DNA from 3 places in the Mesorhizobium sp. M6A.T.Ce.TU.016.01.1.1 genome. Region 3 is predicted to be linked to each of the others. Evidence: riboswitches for the same ligand, from Rfam matches in the RefSeq annotation. Region 3 holds a riboswitch; each other region holds the start of a gene.

Region 1 (4,659 bases), on a different contig from region 3:
GCGTCCGTCGGTGAGGTATTGCGCCAGTGTCTCTTGCGGATCGACCGCCTCGCGCTTCTGGTCGAGTGTGGCGATCTCCAGATTGGTGCCGAGCCGCACCGTGCCTGAGTCCGGTTTCAATTCGCCGGTCAGCATCTTCAAGAGCGTCGTCTTGCCGGCGCCGTTCGGCCCGACCAAGCCGACGCGGTCGCCGCGCTGAATACGGGTCGAGAAGCCCTTGACCACGGTGAGGTCGCCAAAGCTCTTCTCGATGTTCTTGGCCTCGATCACCAGCTTGCCGGATTCGGCGGCGTCGCTGGCCACCATGGTCGCCGCGCCCTCGGCGCCGCGATGGCCACGAAAGCGCTGGCGCATGGTCTGCAACTCGCCGAGCCGGCGCATGTTGCGCTTGCGTCGCGCCGTCACGCCATAACGCAGCCAGTGCTCCTCGCGCACGATCTGGCGGCCGAGCTTGTGCTGCTCGCGCTCTTCTTCTTCCAGCACCGTGTCGCGCCATTCCTCGAAATGGCCAAAACCCTTGTCGAGACGGCGGGTCTGGCCGCGGTCGAGCCAGACGGTGGCGCGTGACACGCGCTCGAGGAAGCGGCGGTCGTGCGAGATGACAATCAGCGCCGAAGAGGTGCGGGCAAGCTCCTCCTCCAGCCACTCGATGACCGACAGGTCGAGATGGTTGGTCGGCTCATCGAGGAGGAGAATGTCGGGCTCCGGCGCCATGACGCGGGCAAGGGCAGCGCGCCGCGCCTCGCCGCCGGACAGGTCGTTCGGTCGTTCCTCGCCGGACAGGCCGAGATGCTCCATCAGATAGGTGGCGCGGTAGGGGTCATCGGCGGGTCCAAGCCCCGCCTCGACATAGGCGCGGACGCTGGCGAAACCATCCATGTCTGGCATTTGCGGCAGGTAGCGCACTGTCGCCGAAGGCTGGCGGAACATCTCGCCGTCCTGCGGCTCGATCAATCCCGCAGCGATCTTGAGCAACGTCGACTTGCCCGAGCCGTTGCGGCCGACCAAAGCGATCTTGTCGCCCGCCGACGCTGTCAGTTCCGCCCCGTCGAGCAGCGGCGTGCCACCAAAAGTCAGCCTTATCCCGTCGAGATTGAGAAGTGGCGGCGCCATGTCAGCTTTCAGGTAGGGGAAAAGGATGGGCGAGCAACAGCGCGCGGCCGCTGCCCAGCGCGATTTCGAGCCGGCCCTTGACCTCGTTGGAAATGGTCAGCGATGAGCCGAACGCGACCTCGACGTGGTTCAGCGGCCATTTGGCGCCGGTAACGGTCAAGCCGGAAAGGTCGGAGAAGCCGAGGATCGAAAACAGCGTGCTGTCGGCGTAGTCGAAGCCGGTCTTTCCGGGAAGCAAGGGGATGCCTTCCTGGGCGCCGCTGGTCAAAAGCACCTCTATGCCTGCCTCGGCCAGCCGGATGCTGAGCGCGAGGTGCAGGAAGGCGTGGTCGGTGCGCTTGCCGCCGAACGCGCCGGCGAGCACGAGCCCGGTCGCGCCGCGTTCGAGCGCAGCGGCGATAGCCAGCTCGCCGTCGGTCTTGTCCTTTTCTGCCGGAAACACCTGGCGGGGCACGGCGGCCAGATCGTCCGGCAAGTCCGCCGGCACCGAATCGAAGTCGCCGACCCAGAGTTCCGGCGTCAGCTCCAGCGTCCGGGCATGGCCGATGCCGGCGTCGGCGGCGATGACACGGGAGCCTTCGACCTGGCGGTCGAGCAGCGGCGTGCGGATAAGATCGCCGCCAAGCAGGATGGTGAATTTGCTCATATGCGTGGCCCTTACCAGCCCTGCTTGCGAAACGGAAGGCCGCGCTCCAGATGCCCTGCAAACTTCAGCTTGCGCAGCACTTCGGCCGGGCCTATGTGTCGAAACGCTCTAACGGGGTGCTGGACGCGATCTTCGCGGACCAGCTGAGAGGCAACCATGCCAACCCGCTGAACCTGATCCGGTTTGTACCGGCGGAGGGATTAGACGTTTCGGACAGCCCGACGCCTCAATTCCTTTCAATGCGAACGAAGGAGGCGCCGATGCGCACGTTTTCATACTCTCTTGTTTCGGCAATGCTGCTTGCCGCGTCCGTTCTCGGCACCGGGCCAGCATCCGCGCAGGAGAAACTCACCGTCTATACCTATGAGAGCTTCACCGCCGACTGGGGTCCAGGCCCCGCGGTCAAGAAGGCCTTCGAGGCGGAATGCGGCTGCACTCTCGATTTCGTTGCGGTCGCCGACGGCGTCGCGCTGCTCAATCGCGTCAGATTGGAAGGGGCCGCGACCAAGGCCGACATCGTGCTCGGCCTCGATACCAATCTGACGGTGGAAGCCAAGGCTACCGGCCTGTTTTCGCCGCATGGCCCGGTATCGGACGTCAAGGTGCCGGGCGGCTGGAGCGACGATATTTTTGTGCCGTTCGACTATGGCTATTTCGCCGTCGTCTACGACACCGAAAAGCTGAAGACCCCGCCGAAGAGCCTGAAGGAATTGGTCGAGGGCGATGCCGATGAGAAGATCGTCATCCAGGATCCGCGCACCTCGACGCCCGGTCTCGGCCTGCTGTTGTGGGTGAGATCGGTCTATGGCGACAAGGCGCCGGAAGCCTGGGCGAAGCTCAGGGCAAAGGTGCTCACCGTGACGCCGGGCTGGAGCGAGGCCTATGGCCTGTTCACCAAGGGCGAGGCGCCGATGGTGCTGTCCTACACCACGTCGCCGGCCTATCACATGGTCGCCGAAAACACCGAACGCTATCAGGCGGCGTCCTTCGAGGAGGGCGAGTACCTGCAGATCGAGGTTGCCGGCATCACCACGACTGGTGCGAAGAACCCGCTGGCGGAAAAGTTCCTGGCCTTCATGACCGGTCCGAAATTCCAGAACGTCATTCCCGAGACCAACTGGATGTTTCCTGCCGGCAAGACCGACAAGCCGCTCAACCCAGCCTTCGACAAGCTCGTCAAGCCGACCAAGGCCTTGCTGTTCAGCCCCGAAGAGGTCGCCGCCAACCGCAAGGCCTGGGTCGACGAATGGCTGGCGGTGATGAGCAAGTAGCTTCTGATTGACGATGATCACTCTACGGCGCCCCCCTCTGTCCTGCCGGACATCTCCCCCACGAGGGGGGAGATCGGCCATCATGCCGGCTTTCGCCAATCTCCGACATTGCCGGAATGAGCGGAGCGCTGAACCTGCCAATCTCCCCCCTCGTGGGGGAGATGTCCGGCAGGACAGAGGGGGGCGCGAAGGAACGCAATCCTCGCTAAGAATCTCGAATCTGGTGGTCTAGCGTGCAACGCGCGCCATCATCGGATTCCCGCGTCACAGCTGGCATTCTCGCGCTTGCGGCAATAGCACTTTTGATCGGTGGAGCGTTCGCCGGGCTCATCGTCGAAGGCGCCCGCGACCCGTCCGGCGCCGCGTCGGCCTTCGACCCCTATCTCTTCCGCGTTGTCCGTTTCACCTTATGGCAAGCGCTTCTGTCGACACTGCTGTCCGTCCTGCCGGCGCTGCTCGTTGCGCGGGCGCTGTCGCGGCATCCGTGGTTCTTTGGCCGCGGCCTGATCCTGCAGCTCTTCGCCGTGCCGCTGGCGCTGCCGGCCATCGTCGCCGCGCTCGGCATTCTGGCCCTCTATGGCCGTGCCGGCTATTTCGCCGGCCTGCTCAGCGCGATTGGCGGTCAGGGTTGGCCGGGCATATACGGCCTGTCCGGCATCCTCGTCGCCCACGTCTTCTTCAACCTGCCGCTGGCAACGCGGCTGTTCCTTGAAGCGCTGGGGACAGTGCCGGCCGACCAGTGGCGGCTGGCGAGCCAGCTCGGCATGGGCGCCAGACCCGCCTTCCGGCTGATCGAATGGCCGACGCTGCGGGCGGCGCTGCCGGGCGTCGCCGGGCTTGTCTTTATGCTGTGCATCACATCCTTCACCATCGTGCTCACGCTGGGCGGCGGGCCGCGCGCGACGACACTGGAGGTCGCTATCTACCAGGCGCTGCGTTTCGATTTCGATCCTGCCCGCGCGGTGACGCTGACACTGCTGCAGATCGCGCTGACCTTCGTCGTGGTGCTGGTGTTGATGCGGCTCGGCGCCAACACCGTCGGCGATGCCAACCTGTCGGTGGCACCGCGCCGGTATCTTTCGGCAAGCGTCGGCGAGACCGTGCTGAACGCAGCATTGATCGTTCTGGCATTGCTGTTCGTCGCCGGGCCGATGGCGGCCACGGTGATGTCGGGCCTTGGCGCCGATCTTGGCCGGCTGGCGGGCGAGAGCGCTGTGCGGCAAGCGACGCTGACCAGCGCAGTGCTCGCCTTGCTGGCGGCGCTGCTTTCGGTGGCGCTGTCGCTGTCGCTCGTCATGGGACGACGGGCACTGGCCCTGAAGCGTCGCGTCGGCGCCAAGACGCTGCTCGAGCATGCCACCGATACCGGCGCCGGCTTCGTGCTCGTCGTGCCGCCCATCGTCATCGGCGCCGGCTGGTTTCTGCTCCTGCGTACCGTCAGCGACGTCTTCGCGATCGCCCCTGTCATGGTCGTCACCGTCAACGCGGTGATGGCGATGCCGTTTGCCATCCGCGCTATTCGCCCCGGCTATGATGCGGCGAGCGAACGCCACGAACGGCTCTGTTTGCTGCTTGGCATTTCGGGCTGGAACCGGTTCCGGCTGATCGACTGGCCGTCGCTGCGGCGGC
Region 2 (4,659 bases), on a different contig from region 3:
AACTCGCTACCTCATTGGCAGCCGGCGAGCGAAAGCCAAGAGCGGCGGAAATCCGATGGGCGGCCTAGGCTACCATGTCGCCCAGTTCGCTTATGCGTTCTTCCGGCACCCGGTTTTCCGGGGCGGCGATGTTCAGCGCCGCGATTATCTTACCCGGTGCCACGAAAACCGGTGCGGTGATCGGCGCCGTTCGGGCCCAGGATGGCGAAAATCATGCCGCGCGGCACATCGAGATCGATACCATCGACCGCGCGCAGCTTGCCGAAGGTCTTGACGAGGCCGCGGGCAGAAATGGCTGACTGGGCAAGACCCGTGGAGGGCACACCCATGGGAGAAGTATCGTTCATGCAATCATCCGGCAGTCACAGAATGAACGCCAATTTCGGCGTGATGGCTGCGTTGTCAATCCTCTTCAGGCGCACGAGCGTCCGGCCTATCCTCATGCCAGAGACCCGACCGCGCACGGTGACCTAACCCTCGAGGGTTACGAGCCAGTCAGATCATATGTCGGAGAGGCCTATTACTCGTCTCGGGGCTTTTCACTCGATCACGGCGCAGGCCTGACGATTTCCGGCATCACCGGCAGGCTGGCTTTTGTAGTCGTCCTGTCCGCCGTGGATCATCAATGCCTTGCCTCGTATTGCCGTTTCTCCACCGTCCAGTTTGACCATGCTGTTGAAAGCCTGGGCACGCAAAACGCCGTCGGCGCCGACTCGCTGATTTGGCATGTCGCCCGCGTGCGGGCCTTTTCCAGTGAGATATCCATGTTCGGCATTCGTCGGATTGAAGTGCCCACCTGCCGAGTCATGGCCGGTCTGATGGTCGCACTTTCCGGTTTCATGAACATGGAACGCGACCCATTCACCCGCCGGCAGTCCTGTTACCTCCAACGCGATCAGCACACCCTGCGCCGTCTCGGTCAGCGTGGCCGTTCCGTTCTTCTCGCCAGCCATGTTGACGAATTCGGCTTTCGCGGTCGCGGTGTCCTGAGCCGCTGCAGGCATCGCGACCGCCAGCGCCAATCCTGTTGTTGCAAGCAATTTTTTCATCCACTCAGCCTCCGGTTGTCCAAGGACCCCAAACAACAACGGGGCCTCTTCGTTCCATTTGGGAATGGAGTTTGTCTCCGGCGCGGCCGCCAGAGAAGCGGGGGTGATGCGTGGAACTCGATAGTCTCCGTGTCATGGAGTGAAGTTTCACGACGTGATTACACCAATTCGAAGAGTTCCGCGGTTTGCCAACCTGCCAGCAGCATGATGACAACGCCAACGAGCCTGAGAAGCGTCTTTTCTGCGATTGACTTCACTACCAATCCGGCCATCGGCGCTGCGACTACGCCGCCAACGATCAAGCCGGCAACGGAGAGTAGATTTTCCGTTAGCTCTCCTGCCTCCTCCCAATGGCCCGTTAGTAACGCAAACAAGAAGGTCAGAGACACCGACAACGTGATGAGGAACTCGCTGGCATTGACCGTGCCAATAACGTAGCGGGGCGTGCCGCCAAAACCGAGAAGGCCCGTCGTTACGATGGGTCCCCATCCGCCGCCCCCTGCGGCATCGAGAAATCCACCACCTAGTCCAAGGGGAGGTACCACGCCTGGAGGGACCGGATTGCTTGGGATCCGCCGGAATGACCGGAACAGGAGCCAAGCTCCGACGAGCGCAAGGTATGTGGTCACATACGGCTTCATGACGGCTCCTTCAAACGAGGTGAGCACAAAAGCGCCGAGAACGCCGCCGATCACGCCAAATGGCATCAGCCGCCAGAAAAGCTTCCAGTCAATGTTGCGGTGATAGAGGTGAGCCGAACCTGAGGCCGCAGTGGTAAACAGCTCAGCCGCGTGAACTGAAGCCGAAGCGTGTGCAGGAGACACGCCAAACCCCAGTAATGTTGTCGAGGAAACCACGCCGTAGGCCATGCCGAGAGCCCCGTCCACAGCTTGAGCTACAAACCCCACGAACGCAAAAAGAAGGAATTCTTGCATTTGGCTCTCCAACAAAGTGCGGGTCGTAATTGGCGATAGAGAAACTCGCTACCTACAACGTATGCGATTATATCTTCACGCTTCCACAATTCACCAAACGCGTGGCATCGATAATGGTGACGACGAACGGAAAACGATCCGCTCGACCGACGCCTTTCCCATACCTTCACAGTCATTTAGTTTCTCAGAATATTGAGGGCGATCTCGGACAGGACGCCGGATTGGCATTCTTTTTCTGTTTTGCTCAGATGCCCCTGCGGGTACCTGAACCTCCTCTGACCCTGAGGTTTCACGGGCCGGACGCAGACTTGCAGCTCCACCCTTTATCTGTTTAATTGCCGCCATCCACAGGGGTGCTCCGTATCGTCGGGGCTGAGAGATGGGCTGCAAGCCCGTAAACCCTAGAGCTGATCTGGATAATACCAGCGGAGCGAGGCGGGCGATGTTTTCTGGCGCACAGATTTTTCTTTTTCCGATGTCCGGCGATTTCGTGGGCCCGCCCGAGGACCATATCACGATCGACCTCACGGTCGCGGCCAACGGCCCGACCCCGCGCTGATCTTTCGCGCCGGAGGTCTCGCATGTCTCAGCTCTTCTCCGCCGCGCCGCGAATCGCAGCCTTGTTCGCCAAGGTCGGACCGGCCTTGCTATCGGTCGGCACGCTGGTTTTGGCTTGGGAGCTCTATGCGCGCATTTCGGGCATCTCGCCCACCACGCTGCCGGCGCCGTCACGAGTCCTCGCCCAAGCCATCCAGCAGCGCCAGGCGCTGTTCGACAACACCGTGCCGACCATCAGCGCCACATTGGCGGGTTTCGCCTGCTCGCTGGCCGTTGCCTTCATCCTTTCGGTGCTGATCGACTTCTTCAAGCCGCTGCGCCGCGCCCTGTTCCCGGTATTCATTATCAGTCAGATCCTGCCGCTGGTGGCGATCGCCCCGCTGGTCGTTCTTTGGTTCGGCTTCGGGCTGACGCCGAAAATCATGCTGGTCGCGCTCCTGACTTTCTTTCCCATGCTGGTCGCGCTGGTGCAGGGTTATGAATCGACGGATCGGGACATTTCGGCGCTTCTGAGTTCGATGGGCGCTTCCCGCATGCGCATTTTCCTGCTGGCCCGCCTGCCCTCCTCGCTGCCCTATTTCTTCGCCGGGCTGCGCATCTCGATCACCTATGCCGTGGTCGGCGCCATCTTCGCGGAATATGCCGGCGCGGCCAAAGGGCTCGGCATCTACATGCTCAACGCCAAGAACAATTTCCGACCCGATCTCGTGCTCGCGGCCGTGCTGGTCAGCGCGTTGCTCACGCTGGCCCTGTTTGCCGCCACGGTGCTGATCCAGCGCGCCGCCATGCCATGGGAACGGCTCGATGCCGCGCGAAAATCATGAACAGGCGGCTGGAATTGCGCCAGATCAGCAAAAGTATTGGCGATGTCGACGTGCTTGCCGGCATCACCCTGCATGTCGAGCCGGGCGAATTCGTTTCAATCCTCGGCCCCTCCGGAGCCGGCAAATCCACGATCTTCAGGTTGCTGACGGGCGGTCTCGAAGGCCACGACGGCGGCATCGACTTCGACGGGCGGCCACTGGCCGACGCGCGCCGACCGTTTGCCTTCATGCCGCAGCACGACGCCCTGATGCCCTGGCGCACGGTTATCGACAACACCGCGCTCGGCCTGGAAGTCCAGGGCATGTCCCGTAAGGCGGCGCGCGACAAGGTGGCGCCGCTCTACGGCGAATTCGGCCTTGCGGGCTTCGAGCAAAAGTATCCGGCGCAGCTTTCGGGCGGAATGCGCCAGCGCGCCGCGCTGTTGCGTACCGTCGTTCAGGACCGCGCCATGCTGTTGCTCGACGAACCGTTCGGCGCACTCGACGCCCTCACGCGCACCGGCATGCAGCGCTGGCTTCAGACGATGTGGGACCGACACCGCTGGACCGTCCTGCTGATCACCCACGATGTCCGCGAGGCGGTCTTCCTGTCCGACCGCATCTATGTGCTGAGCGGCCGCCCTGCCCGCGTGCTGCGCGAAGTCGCCATACCTCTTCCGCGCCCGCGCAAGGATCTTGCCTCGCCGGAAGCCAGCGCCATCGAAGCCGACATCCTTCATACGCTTCTCGATCCACAGCCCGCCCAAAGGACATGACCATGCTTTCAAGACGCCTCTTCATCGCTGCCGCATTGATCACCGGGCTCGGACCCGTCACATCCGTCTGTGCCCAGCAGACTGTCACCGTCGCTCTCGACTGGACGCCGAACACAAACCATGTCGGACTCTATGTCGCCCGGGCGAAAGGCTTCTACGCTGAGGCCGGGCTCGACGTGCAGATGCTGCCCTATACCGACACTGCGGCCGGTACGCTGATCGCCAACCGCGTGGCCGATTTCGGTATACTGGGATCCATAGGATTGTTCACCCAACGCACGGCCGGCGCCGACCTCGTCGCCACCTACGCCATCATGCAGACGGAAACCGGCAGGCTGGCCTTCAATGCGGACCGCGCCGATATACAATCCCCCAGGGACCTGGACGGCCTGACCTATGGCGGTTTCGGCAGCGCCTGGGAGAATGCGCTGATCGGCACCATCATCCGCCATGACGGAGGCGAGGGCAAATTCGAAACGGTGACGCTTGGCACCTCTGCCTATGAGGCCTTGGCCAATGGCGCAGTCGATTTTACGCT
Region 3 (4,659 bases):
GACGGGTCGACGCCGCGATCAATTGGAAATCGGACGTGAATCCCACGCCTACGTCCGCGAGGCGCATGTGCAGCAATTGCGCGATTACCTTTCTGCGACGGGCGCCGAACGCGGAGCGAGCGGCGAGGTCACCTGGATCCAACGGCGGACGCATTGGGCGCTCGCGATCACTAGTATCCTCAGGATCGATTGCAGCGCTTCCGAAGTGAGTACCGCCAATTAAAAGTCGGTTGCCTTTTTCCACCGCCGCCTCACACATCGTGTTGGAGCTGAAGAGCTACCTGCAAATCCTCGCAGCGGGCGCGGCCACATCCCTGATTTTACAAATTAACACGTCTTGATTTTTAGAAAATGCCACGTGCGATGATGGCGCCGCCAAAAAACAATGTCACGCGAGATGATCATGCCTGAGGTAAATGGTCCGCCAAAGTTTGGAACGGTATACCGGTTGAATGATGGATACACCAGGCCGGATAAGGGCTTCGGGTTCCGGACGACGAAACTAATCGACGGATACGCGCTGCGCTTGAGGGAAGCTGCATGCGCGTTACGGTTATCACCATCCAGGGATGCCGGACATGATCTTGAATAGTGACATTGCAGGCCAAAGAGCGGCCGAGGAGCTAGCAGAGGGCCTGAAATCGCAGGGCAAGCAGCAATACGAAGACAGGTCGAGGGAACGCGAACGAGATATGTCTCGTTAGGTCGCACGTTGCAGCAAGGGTGCCGTCGGAAGGCAATCCGCCGTGTCCTGAACGAGGTAACCTGCACTTTTCGAGAATTGCCACGGCGGTACCCTATTTTCGGCTGTGAAGCACACGAGACCCGCGACGTGAGACCCAGTTGCTCAATGCCCAGTTGCTCAATGAGCTTTCTTACGAATAAGGGAGAATTTCCGCGGCCGGACTCTCTCTGAGTGGGCGTGCATGACTGCCAACGGAAGGTCTTGCACGCACCCTTGCGATCTTGAGCAATGGTCGCCATGACTTTCTTCTTGCAGGCTTTTGAGTGGCCCAGCCTGCGATCACCAGACCCCACCGACTCTAAAGAGCGTGGCAGACGGGATAGTCGAGGTTGCCCGGGCACAACCACGCTCAAGGCTTGCGCCGCCCAGAGGACACGCTGAAAAGGCAGCATGGGGGCGCGAGCTCGCCATTCACGAGAGATTCGACATGAAGACCATGCAAGAAAAAGACATTCCCGCATTCGTGCAAGCAGTTGCGGACGCCGGCTGCAACATTTGCGCGATTGGCAACTTGGGATACGTCTTTGGCGATGCTGATTTGACGCCGGCGCAACGGAGGGCCGTCGAGCCACAGCTGCGTAGGATTGCTGAAATCTACGGCGAACGCGATCATCTCATGGACGAGATAGCTGTATATCTGCGGTCGATCGGACGCCATGTCGAGGTTGAGCCGAAGACAGGTGTTTCCTGATGGCCGCGATCGCGTTCCGTAGTCGCCATTTCTATTGGTAACGAGAAGCCGTCTTCCAACATCTGAATCATAAGGGAGGTGACCCGCAAGGCCGCTCTCGAGACCGCAAGTCTGAGCCGCTGACGCATGGCGATAACCAGACTGTCCGAACTGGGCGGCGATATTCTTCGCGTCGATGCCTTCCTCGACCAGGTCGCGGTAGGCGGCGATCTCATCTACCGCATGCATAGCCAAGCCAGGGAAGTTTTCGGCAGGGGAATTCAGACTGGAGGGCACGGCCGATCCGGCCGCCGACGACCCCGCAGGGATTGCCATGTACGGCAACGCCAACAGCAGGCGGATCAATACTCGGATAATGGCGGCCGGATATGTAGCGATCGATCGCCGCATGCAATAGCTTAGTTGCTTTCAAAGGCGGTCGTACGAACTGCAAGCAAGCTAAACGATTGCGTCAACTCGTCCACGCAGAGCGAAAACTCCGCGGCCCATGCGATTTCTCTGCTGGAACAGCGGCACATCCTCAGCGCCAGGACACGGCCGCCGCCGTCGGGTTTTACGAAGCCGGTGATTGCATAAGTTGCCCGCAAGATATCATTGGTATCGGGAACGCCGCCGATGCTGCATCCTGAATCGAGCGGCCGCCCGCACCTGCCAGCCCGACGACCAGATCATTATCTGCAACTCCATCTACCTGGACGAGGTGCAAATCACCTCGCTGAAGCCGCGAATCGTCACCTTGGACCAGGATAACCACATCCGTGACCGCCTGAGCTACTCGGTGGATCTCGACGCACATGGCCGATACAGTTTCTCCATCCTTCACGAAGCGAAAGAGGCTTTGGCCATTCCAGCCCTGGTCTCCGGGGCGTGACTTGTCCCCGATGCATGCGCGAGCTCTCCGCCCGGTTTTGACAGGCCGCCGGTCATCGCCACCGGCCGAAGGCGCCCGAATGCGCTTGACAAGATAGCGTCGGCCCGTCCAACCTGACGCATTCACCAGGGGAGTCCCGGCAAGGGGCTGAGATACTGCTTGCTTTCGCGGCGCAGTGACCCGTTGAACCTGATCCAGTTCATACTGGCGTAGGGACGGTGCAAGCGCTTTGCGGGAGTTTATGCCCGAGGTCCTGTTTCGGCAGGTCGACAGAAGCGTCTTTTCATCCTTCCGGCACAGAACTGGGTCTCCAATGCATGAGCAAAGGAGCCTCACGATGAATGCCCTCACCCCCGCCGTGTCGACGGGACCACTGCCCGCCTCGCGGAAAATCCACAAGCCCGGCCTCCTCCACCCCCAGATCAGGGTGCCGATGCGCGAAATCTCTGTTCATCCGACTGCCGGCGAGCCACCCGTCACCGTCTACGATCCGTCCGGCCCCTATACAGACCCGACTGTCGAAACCAGCATGGAAAGGGGCCTTGCCCGGCTTCGCCACGAATGGATCACGGCTCGCGGCGATGTCGAGGCCTATGACGGCCGCCATGTCCGGCCGGAAGACAATGGATTCGTCACGGGCGAGCGCCTGACGCCGGAATTCCCCATTCGCAACCGGCCTCTCAGGGCCAAGGCCGGCAAGGCGGTGACTCAGCTTGCCTATGCGCGCGCCGGCATCATTACGCCTGAAATGGAGTCCGTGGCTATCCGCGAGAACCTTGGACGCGAGATCGTGCGCGGCAAGCTTGAGCGCGACGGTGAGAGCTTCGGCGCGGCGATCCCGGACTTCGTCACGCCGGAATTCGTGCGCGACGAGGTGGCGCGCGGGCGGGCGATCATTCCCGCCAACATCAATCATCCAGAGAGCGAACCGATGATCATCGGGCGAAATTTCCTGGTCAAGATCAACGCCAACATCGGTAACTCCGCTGTCACATCGTCAATGGCCGAAGAGGTCGAAAAAATGGTCTGGGCGATCCGCTGGGGCGCCGACACGGTGATGGACCTGTCGACCGGCCGCAATATCCGCAACATCCGCGAATGGATCGTGCGCAATTCGCCGGTGCCGATCGGCACGGTGCCGCTCTACCAGGCTCTCGAAAAGGTCAACGGCATTGCCGAGGACCTGACTTGGGAGGTCTACCGCGACACGCTGATCGAGCAGGCCGAACAGGGTGTCGACTATTTCACCATCCACGCCGGCGTGCGGCTGCACTACATCCCGCTGACCGTAGACCGGGTCACGGGCATCGTCTCGCGCGGCGGATCGATCATGGCCAAATGGTGCCTGCACCATCACCGGGAGAGCTTCCTCTACGAGCATTTCGCGGAAATCTGCGACATCTGCCGCGCCTATGATGTGTCCTTTTCACTCGGCGACGGGCTTCGTCCAGGCTCGATCGCCGACGCCAATGACGCAGCGCAATTCGCCGAATTGGAAACGCTCGGCGAGCTGACGCAGGTCGCCTGGGCGAAGGACTGCCAGGTGATGATCGAAGGCCCGGGCCACGTGCCGATGCACAAGATCAAGGAGAACATGGACAAGCAGCTCGCCGTCTGCGGAGAGGCGCCGTTCTATACGCTTGGACCGCTGACGACCGATATCGCGCCTGGCTATGACCACATCACCTCAGGGATCGGCGCCGCCATGATAGGCTGGTTCGGCACCGCAATGCTTTGCTACGTCACGCCGAAGGAGCATCTCGGCCTTCCCGACCGCAACGACGTCAAGGTAGGCGTCATCACCTACAAGATAGCCGCCCATGCGGCCGATCTGGCGAAGGGGCATCCGGCGGCGAAAGTCAGGGACAATGCCCTTTCCCGCGCGCGCTTCGAGTTCCGCTGGGAGGACCAGTTCAACCTGTCGCTCGACCCCGAAACAGCACGCTCCTTCCACGACCAGACCTTGCCCAAGGAAGCGCACAAAGTGGCGCATTTCTGCTCGATGTGCGGGCCGAAATTCTGCTCCATGCGCATCTCCCACGACATCCGTGCCGAGGCCCAGAAAGAGGGCATGGCGGCCATGGCGGCAAAATATCGCGAAGGTGGCGATCTCTACATGCCAGCGGACGAGGCCGGCGTACCGCTCATGCCAGAGGCGCCGGAACCGTCATGAGGGTGCTGGTCAAAGGGGCAGGCGTTGCCGGCCTTGCCGCGGCCTTCGAACTCGCCATCCGAGGCGCGACGGTCACAGTCGCCGAGATCCGGCACGGCATCGGCGGCAATGCATCGTGGTTCGCCGGCGGCATGCTGGCGCCGTGGTGCGAAAGCGCCGAGCAGCCGGTGCTCGATCTC

The links. Region 3 has a riboswitch for thiamine pyrophosphate ahead of thiC (phosphomethylpyrimidine synthase ThiC). Riboswitches for the same ligand answer to the same signal wherever they lie in the genome.
Region 1: linked by a shared signal. The riboswitch ahead of thiB (thiamine ABC transporter substrate binding subunit) and the one ahead of thiC (phosphomethylpyrimidine synthase ThiC) in region 3 are both predicted to bind thiamine pyrophosphate.
Region 2: linked by a shared signal. The riboswitch ahead of EOC94_RS21510 (ABC transporter permease) and the one ahead of thiC (phosphomethylpyrimidine synthase ThiC) in region 3 are both predicted to bind thiamine pyrophosphate.

The regions. Positions count from the first base shown of each region.
Region 1 is NZ_RZTJ01000001.1:313,067-317,725, forward strand. Features, by position in the region: gene EOC94_RS01605 (ABC-F family ATP-binding cassette domain-containing protein) at 1-1,113, opposite strand, end outside; gene EOC94_RS01610 (thiamine diphosphokinase) at 1,115-1,759, opposite strand; TPP riboswitch at 1,862-1,976, shown strand; gene thiB (thiamine ABC transporter substrate binding subunit) at 2,020-3,030, shown strand; gene thiP (thiamine/thiamine pyrophosphate ABC transporter permease) at 3,264-4,659, shown strand, end outside.
Region 2 is NZ_RZTJ01000012.1:128,118-132,776, forward strand. Features, by position in the region: gene EOC94_RS21495 (hypothetical protein) at 150-347, opposite strand; gene EOC94_RS21500 (superoxide dismutase family protein) at 540-1,049, opposite strand; gene EOC94_RS21505 (sulfite exporter TauE/SafE family protein) at 1,208-1,984, opposite strand; TPP riboswitch at 2,324-2,436, shown strand; gene EOC94_RS21510 (ABC transporter permease) at 2,566-3,366, shown strand; gene EOC94_RS21515 (ABC transporter ATP-binding protein) at 3,360-4,121, shown strand; gene EOC94_RS21520 (ABC transporter substrate-binding protein) at 4,118-4,659, shown strand, end outside.
Region 3 is NZ_RZTJ01000018.1:54,257-58,915, reverse strand. Features, by position in the region: gene EOC94_RS25795 (hypothetical protein) at 1,173-1,436, shown strand; partial or broken gene EOC94_RS25790 (aspartate 1-decarboxylase) at 2,050-2,307, shown strand; TPP riboswitch at 2,425-2,541, shown strand; gene thiC (phosphomethylpyrimidine synthase ThiC) at 2,645-4,480, shown strand; gene thiO (glycine oxidase ThiO) at 4,477-4,659, shown strand, end outside.